2 regions of the Desulfotomaculum sp. genome follow, and region 1 is predicted to be linked to the other one. Evidence: riboswitches for the same ligand, from Rfam matches in the RefSeq annotation. Region 1 holds a riboswitch; the other holds the start of a gene.
The links. A riboswitch is a leader RNA that binds a small molecule or an ion and turns the genes downstream of it on or off. The one in region 1 is predicted to bind glycine.

Region 1 (6,649 bases):
AAGCATTTCAATTATTGCCGGGACGTGGTGTTGTGGCGACAGTACAAGGGCATGAAATTTTTGCAGGGAATGAAGCACTCATTGCAGACCATGATTTAGAAATACCAAAACAGCTTGAAGAAAGGGCAAATGGCGCAAAAGCAGACGGCAGTACGGTTATTTATGTAATGGATAAAACGCGCTTAATTGGTTTAATTGCACTTTCCGATACACTTCGTCCCGATGCGGCGCAGACGATTAAAGATATTTCTGCAACAGGCACTAAAACGGTTCTTCTTACGGGTGATACATCACAAGCCGCTAATCATATTGCGAGTATCGCGGGCATTGCAGATGTGAGGTCAAACTGCTTGCCGGAAGATAAGTTAATTGCTATCCGTCAATATCAGGAAAATGGAGAACCTATTTGCATGGTAGGCGACGGGATTAACGACGCGCCGGCCCTCAAAGCTGCCCAAGTCGGCATTGCAATGGGCGGCATTGGAAGCGATATAGCCATTGAAGCTGCGGATATTGCCCTGGTCGGTGATGATATTCGGGAAATCCATCATCTTATCTTGCTTTCACGAAAGGTAATGAAAACAATTAATATCAACCTTGCAGCTTCTATGATACTCAATTTTGCTGCGATTGCATTAGCGATTACTGGCATACTTAATCCTGTGGTCGGTGCTCTCGTACATAATGTAGGTTCTGTGGCGGTTATCATCAATTCATCCTTGCTCTTAAAGTGGAGGAAATAAGAAATGAAAGATCTTTATTAGAAGAAGCGCCCTTGCCTACAGGTTGTCTTGCCGCTGGTTGGATGACAGGGTTTTCTTTCAACCCATCGCCCGGCAAACATGCCGGACGAACAACAAAAAGCTCCAGAGGTCTTCTCTGAAGCTTTTTATTGATCCCGCTCACACGATAGGCTTGGCACAAGCCAAACTTTTCTAAATAAGAATTAAGCCGGTTCCGAATGATTTTTTGTTTGTCGGGCCTTTACATGATCCATATAACGGTTAGTTTCTGAGATAATAACACCGGTTAAACCGAGTAAAGCGATTAGGTTTGGCAGAGCCATTAAGCCATTAACGATATCTGCCAAGAGCCAAATCGCCTCCAGTTTCAAAAAGGCACCGGTTGCCACTAGGCCAATAAAAATTACGCGATAAGCCTTAATACTTTTAACACCAAAGAGATACTCACAACAGCGTTCTCCATAATAATTCCAGCCCAGAATAGTGGTAAAGGCAAAGAGAACCAAACCAACCGTTAAAATCACTGGCCCAAAGCCAGGAATGGCAGCTAGGAAAGCGTCGTTGGTCATGGCAGCACCCTTGGCTTCGCCTGTCCAAACGCCAGTAACCACCAAAGACAGTCCTGTCATGGTACAAATGATAATGGTATCAATAAAGGTACCCGTCATGGATATTAGTCCCTGTTCCGCAGGCCATTTTGTTTTTGCCGCAGCCGCTGCAATGGGGGCACTACCCAAACCTGATTCATTGGAGAAAACACCCCTGGCCACACCACTTCGAATGGCCAACATAATAGAGGCACCCAGGAAGCCACCAGCCGCAGCAGTACCAGAAAAGGCACTGGTAATAATCAAATTTACAGCATCCGGTAACTTGTCAGCAAATGTAACTAAGATATAAATACAACTTAAAACGTAGAAAACAGCCATAAAGGGTACAATTTTGGTGGCAACCCGGGAAATACTTTTTAATCCACCAATGGTAACCAAAGCAACCAGCACAGTAACAACTGCCGCGGTGATGTAAACAGGAATACCTAAGGATAGTTTACAGGTATCTACAATGGCATTGACCTGGGGGAAGGTACCAATGCCAAAAAAGGCTACCAGCACACCACTGGCCGCAAACATGATGGCCAAGGGGCGATACTTACGACCCAATCCCCTTTCGATGTAATACATGGGACCACCGGAAACTTGACCATTTTTATCAATGGTACGATATTTGACCGCCAGTAAACCTTCGGCATACTTAGTGGCCATACCAAAAAAAGCAGCCATCCACATCCAAAAGATTGCCCCTGGACCACCGGTGCCTACAGCAGTGGCCACACCTACAATATTGCCAGTACCCACAGTAGCTGCCAATGCCGTACACAAGGCCCCTATGCTGCTAATATCGCCGGTGCCATCATTTTTCGCCCTAAAAATAAGTTTTAAAGCCATTGGTAAACGAGTTAACTGAATAAGCTTAAGTCTTAAAGTTAGCCAAATTCCTGTGCCTACCAACAGCAATAATAGGGGTGGGCCCCAAACAAAACTATCCACTTGATCAAGAATTTTTACATAATCCAATTTCCCCATCTCCCTTTGTGATAAAAAATAAAGAGTCAAATCCAGGATTCGACTCCAGAGAGACAGACAACGGGAAACAAAAGCAAAACAACTAAACCATTGCTTTTTCTTTCACCCTCTGTCCTTTTGCCTGAGAGATTTACAGCCAAACCCGGCTGTTTGCACCTTCGGCGCCCAATAATGGGTCTCTCCAGAGTTCTGTCTATTTACGGTTCCACTTTATCAAAGTACCTGAGAGTTTAACTCCTTCGGCGGGCATCTCTGCCACTCTCCCGCAAATATCATCCAGTTTTTTTATTCAATTGCACAGACTTATTTTAATACTTTTTTCAAGATGTGCAATATTTTAGAAAGATGTTTATATATTCTAATTATTTAATACTTTTGTCCCTTAGGAGTGGACAATTCGAATGTAGTAATATTTACTCTGAGTTATTATTAAGCGAGTAAGCCGGCAAAAAAATACCATATTCTGTTGACAAAATAAAAATCAACGCCATTTTTGGTGGCGTTGATTTTTATTTTGCTTCATCATTTACATGGAGATATCTAAAGGCAAAATCAGCAAAATATAGAAATTCTTGGAATAATTTACGCATAATTTACCCCCCTTTTCCGGTTTAAGAACTTTATCTTAATCAGATTATAGTACCTTCTAGAAAAAATGTAAATCTTCATGTACCACTGAATGAGACCATCTTTCTAAATATAAACAGATTACACCCAGTATATCTTTTAATAACTCAGATTTTTAATAAAAAAATTAATGATTTTCTATTGACTATATTTTTTTAAAATGATATAAATATTATTTTGTGATAATTATATCTTTCTCAACCAAGCATGCTGCTCAAAAATAACGAAATGTCGCCTTCAACCTTTGAAGAACTATAACCAAAGGCTATGTTCGGATGCCCTATTATAAAAATAAGTAATTTGTAGTATTAATTATAGTTATGATAGAATGATTTGGGGAGTATGAGGAAGGTTCCTCCCACGGACTGCAAATCCGCTGGCCTATCTGCGATCCAGATGGGAGTCCGGTTCGATTCCGACTTCTCCCCTCCATCCTTACCAGGGTTTACTCAATTTGGCAGAGCAAAAATCAACAGGTACGGTACAAAAAGCCATATAAACTAATATAAAAAAGGGGTAGATACAAATTGTATCTACCCCTATGTGTGCTCGAAAAGAGAACAACTTCAACTTCATACCGATTTGCCTTGGATTATATGTGAGCCTTCATCATCATGACTCAAGTAATTCTCGTAATTTTTGAAGTGTAGATAATGTATTTACCAATTCTACAGGTGACATATTCGCGTAATATTTATCAGAAACTTGTTGATAAAATGCTTCCGTTTCTTTTTTATAAAGCAACCCTTTTTCGCCTAATTCAATTGAAAATGTACGTTTATCCTCTGTATGTCGCTTTCGAATGACATAGTTTCCCTTTTCAAGTTTTGCTATCTGTTGACTGATAGCACTTTTCGTTATATCCATTTTTTCAGCTAGTTCTGTAGGTGAAGAGTGTGGATGCCTCATAATCATTGTTAACAATACATGTTGTTGGTTATTTAATTTGAAATTGGTATAGGCTCTTTCCTTTTTTTCGAATATAATCCATATGTCTTCAATCACTCGACTGATCTGTTCTGCTATATTTTTCATGTTTTTTCCCCTCACGATTTTTCCGCCAATTTTTTGGGTTTAAATACCTTTTAAATTTTGCGACCACTTCTTTTCCAACGAGTAAAGCACCACTCCAAAACATAATTTCTGCAACTATTATACTGCCTGTAATGATGCCTGCCTTGACCATCGTTGGAAGTGACATAAATGGCACAATGAGCGGAATCAGCCAAAGAATACAAGAGAGGATTAAAAGCCCCATGCCAAGTTTATAAAAAATTGATTTATTTTGCCCCTTTACGCTGGAAACCGTTTCCTTCAACATAAAACCTCCATTGGAATATAATTTAGTTAACTTAACTAAATTATATTCCAATGCTCGGGTGATTACAAGAATAATAAAATAGGGCTTCCAACAAGTAGGCAGTAAACCTGGAGTTACGTGAAGCTCGGTCTACTAGCAAAGAGAAAATATCGTTTAACAAATATAAAAAGGGCAGATACCAATTTGTATCTACCCTAAATATCTTTATGGTGGGACGTACTGGAATCGAACCAGTGACCTCTGCGATGTCAACGCAGCACTCTAGCCATCTGAGCTAACGTCCCTTAAATTTTCAAATAACCTTACGGCAATAATTAATATATACGATGATCATTGTAAAGTCAAGCATAATTTAGGGGTCAGGCTGGCCAGCCTGACCCCCAGTCTTTAATCGAAGATACGTTTATACCAGGCCAGTCGTTCAATATGCTGGTTGGCTATCAGATCCACGGTGCCAATTTCCTTATCGTTTAACACAAATACCATTTTGCCTAGCTTATCCCCCTGTTTAATCGGTGCCCTGGGTATCGGGTTTCGTGTAATTCTACTTTCTATCTTATCACTGTCCATACTGGCTACATAGGCCTCAACCCGATTGGCTGTTACCAAAGCAACCCTTGTCTCTACTCCTTCCAGTACCTGTATTTCAGATACTACCTCATCCTTTTCAATGAGAACTCTCCGCTCTACCTCATTAAAACCATATTCCAGCAGTCTAGTAGCATCATTCCAACGATTATTACTGTTAAGGATAACAACAACCAATTGTCGCCCTTCTCTGGTGGCAGAGGCTATTAAACAATTTCCTGCCCTTGGGGTTGTTCCTGTCTTTACTCCGTCAATCCCTTCAAAATCGGAATGTAACAATCGGTTGGTCGATCTTAAAGTGCGTTGTTTGGGTGGTGTTTTTTCTTCGTCCTCAGTTGTAGTTGTATCCGTGACTTTAGGCAGCCAGGTAATCGTAGCCTCCTTGGTTCGAACAAATTCGGCAAAGGTTTTATTCTTTAATGCATAACAGGTTAATGTTGCTAAATCATTGGCTGTGGTGTAATGGTTAGGATGATGAAAACCGTTTGTATTGGCAAAGCTCGTATTTTTCATGCCCAGGGCAGCAGCCTGATCATTCATCATCTTAATAAATTGATCGTGATCGCCACCAATATGCTCTCCAATGGCTACGGTTGAGTCATTTGCGGAATATAGCAGAGCCGCCTTTAATAAATCCTCCAAATATAACTTATCCCCTGTATTTAAACCAATATCTTGACCCATGGAAACACGGGCAGCCCTCTGAGGAACCGTTACAACATCCTTGAGGTTCCCTTTTTCAATGGCCACAATGGATGTCATCACCTTGGTTAAGCTTGCCGGTTCCCTTCTTTTATCCCCTTCTTTTTCAAAGTGTATTTGCCCGGTTGCCACTTCCATCAAGCAAGCAGCCGAGGCCTTAATTTGGGGCGGCTTACTTGAATCCGTTACTTCAGAGTAAGTCCTTTCGGGAAATAATAGCTGCACACTTAACAAGCATAAAATAACACTTATATATTTTTTAAAATTCACACCTCATCCTCCTCCTGCCCTATTTTGTGTCTATTGGGAATAGGTGATAACAGGAAAAAGTTACAAGATGCGGATAATTTTTAATGCTTTTCACATATTTCCCAACAAACCAAAATACTTATTAGTACAGGAGGTGTAAGTTTTGAAAGTTTTTATTTTTGATTACAGGAAGTTTAAAAAGCATGTACTTCTTTTGGGCGCCTTTATTTTTTGTGCCTGTATTTTTTCGGCGCTTCTATATCAACAACAGATATTGCCTGCCACAGCTAAGAAATATGCTATTTATAAGGTGAAAACAGACCAAAAGGTAGCCGCTCTAACCTTTGATATTAGTTGGGGAACAGAGGTTCCTGGCCCGGTTCTTGATATTTTAAAAGAGCATAATGTAAAATCTACTTTTTTCATCTCAGGACCCTGGGCTGTAAAACATCCCGAGTTTCCTAAAAGGATTGTATCCGATGGACATGAAATAGCAAGTCATGGTGAAGAACACGTCAATCTAAGTGAATATGCCAAATCGGAAGTGAAGAAAAACATTCTTACCTCTCAGGAAAAAATCAAGCAGGTTACCGGCGTCACGCCAACATTAATACGTACACCCAATGGCGATTGGAACGATATGGTGCTAACAACCGCAGAGGAACTAAATTACAAGGTGATTCAGTGGAGTGCCGATTCTCTAGATTGGAAAAAGCCTGGCGTACAGGTTATCGTAGATCGTGTATTGAAAAGGACTCAACCCGGAGCAATTATTTTGATGCATGCCAGCGATACCTGCTCGCAAACACCCGAGGCATTACCCCAGGTGTTGGAAG
Region 2 (6,649 bases), on a different contig from region 1:
TGCCCATTGAGCAGCAAGCAATTAAGCAACTTGGATTGAATCGCCACCAGGTTAATCCGGTGGAATTTCGGGCTAAATGTAAGGATTACGCTCTAAAGTGGGTTAACACCCAAAGAGAGGAATTCCAACGCCTGGGTGTTCGGGGTAACTGGCAAAACCCTTATATAACCCTACTGCCCAAATATGAAGCTACCCAGGTTCGGGTCTTTGGTGAGATGGCCAAAAAAGGCTATATTTACAAGGGCTTAAAACCTGTTTATTGGTGTGCCAGCTGTGAAACTGCTCTGGCCGAAGCAGAAGTAGAATATGCCGATAAAACCTCTCCCTCAATTTATGTGAAATTCCCTGTGAAAGACGGGAAGGGTGTTTTACCCCAGGATGCAGCGGTGGTAATTTGGACCACTACCCCTTGGACCCTGCCAGCTAACGTGGCCATCAGTGTGCACCCGGAATTTGAGTATGTCCTGGCTGTTGTCCAGGGCCAGAAGATTGTTGTGGCCAAAGAATTGTTGGAGTCCTTCAAGCAAGCGGTGGGTGCCGAAGAGGCTGAGGTCCTGGCTACCTATTCAGGAGAACAACTGGAGCGAGTAATTTGTCAGCATCCCTTTATTGAAGAAAGGGAATCACTGGTTATTTTAGGTGAACACGTTACCCTGGAGGCTGGCACCGGTGCGGTGCATACAGCACCGGGCCATGGTGAAGATGACTTTCTGGTTGGTAAAAAGTACAAACTGCCGGTGTTAGCTCCGGTTGACAACCGAGGAAAATTTACCGCCGAGGGCGGCAAGTTTCAGGGGCAGTTTATTATGGATGCCAACAAGAGCATCGTAGAGGAATTAAAGGAACAGGACTCTTTAATGGGTCACGTTCATATTAAGCACCAGTACCCTCACTGCTGGCGCTGTAAGCAACCTATTTTTTTCCGGGCCACCGAGCAGTGGTTTGCATCGGTGGATGGCTTCCGTCAGGCGACACTGCAGGCTATCCGCAATGTCAAATGGGTTCCCTCTTGGGGTGAGGAGCGCATTTACAACATGGTGGAGGGTCGTGGTGACTGGTGTGTTTCCCGTCAGCGGACCTGGGGGGTGCCGATTCCCATTTTCTATTGCAATGATTGTGGCAAAGAAATCATCACGGAGGAGACCATTGCCCACGTTGAAAAACTGTTCAGGGAGCATGGCTCCGACATTTGGTTTGCTAAGGAAGCCAATGAACTGGTGCCAACTGGCTTGACTTGTCCCCACTGTGGTCAGGGTAAGGATTTCCGTAAAGAGACGGACACCATGGATGTTTGGTTTGACTCTGGCTCCAGTCACCTGGCTGTATTAAATCAGCCAGAGTTATGGCCAGAACTGCAGTGGCCGGCAGACCTTTATCTGGAGGGCAGTGACCAGCACAGAGGTTGGTTTAACTCCTCTTTATCCACTTCTGTGGCTGTGACAGGAAAGCCACCCTATCGAGCGGTCTTAACCCACGGTTTTACAGTGGATGAAAAGGGACGTAAAATGTCCAAGTCCCTGGGCAATGTTGTGGACCCCTTAAAGATCTGCGGCCAGATGGGTGCGGATATCCTTCGCCTGTGGGTTTCCTCTGCCGATTACCGAACGGATTTAGCCTTATCTCAGAATATTTTAAAGCAAATGACTGAGTCCTACCGCAAGATTAGAAATACTGCCCGCTTCCTGCTGGGTAATATTTACGACTTTAATCCGGCCAAGGATAAGGTAGCCTATGAAAAGATGTCGGAGTTAGATCGCGTGGCCTTGATGGAACTGCACAAGTTGAATAAGCAAGTACGTAATGCCTATGAAAACTATGAGTTCCACGTTGTTTACCACGCCATCCACAATTATTGTGTGGTGGAACTCAGTGCATTCTACTTAGATATTATCAAGGACCGTCTCTATACCGCAGTTCCAGATTCCTTGGAGCGTCGGTCGGCTCAGACTGTTCTTTACGAAGCACTGGATGCTTTGGTTCGGCTGTTGACACCAATCCTGGCCTTTACCACCGAAGAGATTTATAAATATATGCCGGTGGAGGGAGAACGCCTGGCCAGTGTACAATTATTGGATATGCCAGAAGTAAATGTTGAGTACATGGACATTGAACTGGAAAAGAAATGGGATAAAATCCATGAAATTCGCAAAGAAGTATTAAAGGCCTTAGAAGTGGCCCGTCAGAACAAGGCGATTGGCAATGCCCTGGAAGCCCAAGTTGATCTTTATGTTGCCGGGGAAGTGGCGAAATTGCTCAAACCAATGGCAGGGGAGCTAACCACTCTCTTCATTGTCTCGAAAGTAAACCTACACCCATTGGCAGAGGCTCCGGCAAATGCCATGAAAGCAGAGGAACTGGAACTGGCCGTCCAGGTGGTTGCAGCCACAGGTGCCAAGTGTGAGCGCTGTTGGATGTACCACGAAGAAGTGGGCAGCCATGCCGAGCACACCACCCTTTGCCCCCGCTGTGCTGGTGTGGTGACAAATACCACCCGCTAAGTAACCACCCGCTTTATTGCATGGATTGCTTAAGGATTATTTTTTGGCCATGGCCCACGGCTCTGGCTAAGTAAGAAAAGAGTTACCTCGTTTTGAGGTAACTCTTTTTACTCCTTCGCCCTTAATGCATTTAAATCAATGATACCCTTTTTGGCCCGTTGGGTGATGATGCCACCGATGCGTCCTGACTCGGCGGAGGTCAAACCGCCCCAGCCATCCTGCTTAACCTTGTGGTCTAGACCTAATTCGGTGGCAATTTCCAATTTCAACAAATCCATTGGGGTAGGTTTTTTGGGTGGTTTTGTTCGTTCCTTGCGTTCCCTGGCTTCTTTTTTCTGCTTGATGGAATGGTTTAAATGTTGAACCACTGAGTCCATAGTAACCTCCTAAAACGCTTAGAAAACTTGATAGCATAAACGCCCGCAGCCAAATTAAAGCGGGCGTTTATGATCCTATCGATGCAGTTTCTTAATAGCTACTTGGTTTTGGGTTGGATTCGGTTACCGATATCCTCTATTTCATTTGTAAAGCTTGAGACCGGCCGGCCCTGGGTAATTCCCTGTGCCACATTTTTAATTCTTGTCACCGTATCAGCATCAGAGGAAACCATGACCGTGTAATTAGGTGCTGCATTTTTCACTTGATCAAGCACCCTTCTTTCTACCTCTGCCGATCTGTTTTTTTCTAAATTGGCATTTAGATCCAAGCCCAGATAAATATTACTGCCGGCAATTACCGCTGTAGAACCCCGTACACCTTCCACTCCATTTGCCTCGTCAACCACCCGATCTGCAACTTCCCTGGGGTAATTTTGGTTCTGGTTGTTATTAGGATTTGCTGGGTTTGTTGGATTTGTGGGTGCTGTAGGAGCTGGTGGGGTTGGTTCCATTGGCTTTTTGGCCGGAGTACAACCACCAAAGAGCAATGCGGTTCCAAGTAATAGAGTTGCGGGCAATACTAGAAATTTTTTTGTTTTATCCAAATTTAGCACCTCCAAAATTATCGTTAATTGTATTATTTCTTAACAGCTATAGATTATGCCGCCTATTTATAGGTATACTTTGACTACTCTGTTTTAAAGCACCAGTAAAAAATGAATACCGACAAAAAATATATTTTTCTCAAGAAAGAAGGAACTTTTTGAAATATCAAGAAATAATAAAAAAGTTTTATATATTTTGGATGATGGCTGTGGGAGAGACCCTCGGGGGCGCCGAAGGAGCAAGCCGGTTTGTTGTGCTGTAAAACAGGCGAAACTTTCAGGCAAAAGGACTGTGGCCGGACTGGGCTCTGGAGAGTTCCTGCTAGATTAGCGGACACCCAAGGGGAAGCTTCATCGGAAGTCATCTCTCAGGTTATAGGGACAGAGTTATACCAGCAAAGGAGGTATAGCTATGTCCTTTTTATTTTTCTTAAAAATATCAGGACAGAGACATAATACTACGGGAGGTGGAGATATGCAGGAAGTAAAACGGACACCCTTGTACCAGGTGCATGTTGCGGCGGGTGCCAAGATGGTGGAATTTGGTGGCTGGCAAATGCCGGTACAGTATGAGGGGATTATCAAGGAACATCAAGCCGTCCGCTCTGCCGCAGGTTTATTTGATGTTTCCCACATGGGGGAAATCGAAATTTCCGGTCCGGCGGCCAGGGAGTTTGTTCAGAAGCTAATAACCAATGACCTAACACGACTAGAACCAGGTAAGGCCATTTATTCACCCATGTGCAATCCCCAGGGTGGTACCATTGATGATTTATTGGTATACCAATTGGAAGATCAACAGTATTTGTTGGTGGTAAATGCTTCGAACACAGATAAGGATTTTAACTGGCTTAAAGATAACCAGATCCCCGGTGTGGATATAAAAAATGTATCAGACGCAACTTGCCAGTTGGCCCTGCAGGGACCAAAGGGGGAAAAGATTTTACAAAAATTAACTGCGGTTAAGCTTGCTGAAATTAAGCCCTTTTCCTTTGTTTACGGCATTGTTGAAGGAATAAATTGTCTAATTTCCCGTACGGGTTACACCGGTGAAGCAGGCTTCGAGTTGTATTTTCCGGCAGCCCATGCAGAAATGCTATGGCATACGATCATGGAGGCCGGAGCCCCAGAGGGCATCACAGCTGCGGGCCTGGGGGCCAGGGATACTCTGCGGTTTGAAGCGTGCTTGGCACTTTATGGCCATGAATTAACCGATGCTATTTCCCCTCTGATGGCGGGGCTAGGCTGGACTGTAAAATTTAACAAGCCGGAGTTTATTGGCAAAGAAGCACTGCTGCGGCAAAAGGAGGCAGGGCCGGCTTATAAACTAGTGGGCATTGAAATGATTGACCGGGGGATACCCCGTCAGGGTTATGTCCTTGTAAAAGAGGACCAGGAGATTGGTTGGTTTACCTCTGGTACCTTTGCACCAACCATCGGCAAGAACCTAGGCCTGGCCTATGTATTGGTGGAACATGCAGCGATAGGCAGTGAATTGGCTGTTATGATTCGCAACAAACCACTAAAGGCAAAAATTGTGGAAAAACCATTCTATAAACGGGAGGTATAAAGGATGAATTTACAGGCTGATTTAAAGTACACCAAAGATCATGAATGGGTAAAGGTTGAAGGTAATCGGGCCATCATTGGGATTACGGATTATGCCCAGGATTCACTGGGAGATATCGTATTTGTTGAGCTCCCCTCGGTGGGGGAAGAAGTTGAGGCGGCAGAGTCCTTTGGTGTGGTGGAATCTGTTAAGACCGCCAGCGATCTATACTCTCCGATAAGTGGCAAGGTACTTGAGGTCAATGAAGGACTGGCCGATGCACCAGAACTGGTGAACCAGGAACCCTATGGCAAGGGCTGGATGATTATTGTTGAATTAGACAACCCAGCTGAGTTGGACGATCTAATGGATGCCGAGCAATATCAGTCGATGGTAGAAAAAGCCTAAAGGGGAAAAGAGGTAGGTAATTTTGAAATTCATTCCTCATACGGATAATGAACTTCGCCAGATGCTACAGGCCATCGGTATTGAAAACACGGATCAGTTGTTTCAGGATATTCCTCCCCAGGTTCGGTTAAACCGTGAACTGGCTGTGGCGGATGGACTGACGGAAATGGAATTGCAGCACCACATGGCTGCCTTAGCCGGACAAAATCAAGGAGTGGATCAAACCATTTGTTTTCTAGGGGCCGGGGCCTATGATCATTACGTCCCCAGTGCCGTGAAACATGTTTTGTCCCGGGCAGAGTTTTATACGGCCTATACACCCTATCAGCCGGAAATCAGTCAGGGAGTGCTGCAAAGTATCTTTGAATATCAGAGCATGGTTTGTCTCTTGACTGGCATGGATGCCGCCAATGCATCGATGTACGACGGGGCCAGTGCTTTGGCCGAGGCGGCTTTGATGGCTTGTGCAGCTACCCGGCGTGAACGGGTGCTGGTGGCTAAGACCGTACACCCGGAATACCGTGAGGTAGTAAAAACCTACTTGCACGGGCCAGCTATTGATATTTCGGAAATAGCCTTTGAACAGGGCGTAACCCAATTGACGGATCTTGATAACAAATTGGATAAAAATACCGCTGCCATCTTAGTTCAGTATCCCAACTTTTTTGGTTGTATTGAGGATCTGGTGCAAATGGCGGACAAGGCCCATGCTGTAGGGGCACTGCTGGTGGTTTGCGCTGACCCCATTGCCTTGGGCCTGCTCAAATCCCCTGGCCAATGTGGTGCCGATATCGTTGTAGGGGAAGGACAACCTTTGGGTATTCCCCTGTCCTACGGGGGTCCCTATCTGGGCTTTATGGCCTGCAAGGAAAAACTAGTCCGCAAAATGCCCGGTCGGATTGTGGGCCAAACCGTTGATGTGGATGGCAAAAGGGGCTATGTACTGACCCTCCAGGCCCGGGAACAACATATTCGCCGGGATAAGGCAACCTCTAATATCTGCTCCAATCAGGCCCTGTGTGCCCTGGCAGCCACCGTTTACTTAAGTTTGGTAGGACGGCGGGGTTTAAGACAGGTGGCTGAACGATGCCTGCAAAAGACAGCCTATGCTAAAAAGTTACTGTCCTCACTGCCTGGCTATCAGTTGCCTTGGCCAACACCGGTTTTTAAGGAGTTTGTCCTAAAAACAAAGGTGTCACCGGAAAAAATTAA

Region 2: linked by a shared signal. The riboswitch ahead of gcvT (glycine cleavage system aminomethyltransferase GcvT) and the one ahead of AC1U9Z_RS14750 (alanine/glycine:cation symporter family protein) in region 1 are both predicted to bind glycine.

What each region holds. Positions count from the first base shown of each region.
Region 1 is NZ_CEVWQM010000028.1:2,268-8,916, forward strand. Features, by position in the region: gene AC1U9Z_RS14745 (heavy metal translocating P-type ATPase) at 1-743, shown strand, start outside; gene AC1U9Z_RS14750 (alanine/glycine:cation symporter family protein) at 947-2,326, opposite strand; glycine riboswitch at 2,426-2,521, opposite strand; glycine riboswitch at 2,530-2,602, opposite strand; tRNA gene AC1U9Z_RS14755 (tRNA-Cys) at 3,289-3,385, shown strand; gene AC1U9Z_RS14760 (MarR family winged helix-turn-helix transcriptional regulator) at 3,566-3,988, opposite strand; gene AC1U9Z_RS14765 (transporter suffix domain-containing protein) at 3,951-4,271, opposite strand; tRNA gene AC1U9Z_RS14770 (tRNA-Val) at 4,482-4,558, opposite strand; gene AC1U9Z_RS14775 (D-alanyl-D-alanine carboxypeptidase family protein) at 4,662-5,834, opposite strand; gene pdaB (polysaccharide deacetylase family sporulation protein PdaB) at 5,977-6,649, shown strand, end outside.
Region 2 is NZ_CEVWQM010000011.1:45,591-52,239, reverse strand. Features, by position in the region: gene ileS (isoleucine--tRNA ligase) at 1-2,498, shown strand, start outside; gene AC1U9Z_RS08370 (alpha/beta-type small acid-soluble spore protein) at 2,606-2,875, opposite strand; gene AC1U9Z_RS08365 (YhcN/YlaJ family sporulation lipoprotein) at 2,974-3,489, opposite strand; glycine riboswitch at 3,681-3,783, shown strand; gene gcvT (glycine cleavage system aminomethyltransferase GcvT) at 3,956-5,050, shown strand; gene gcvH (glycine cleavage system protein GcvH) at 5,054-5,437, shown strand; gene gcvPA (aminomethyl-transferring glycine dehydrogenase subunit GcvPA) at 5,460-6,649, shown strand, end outside.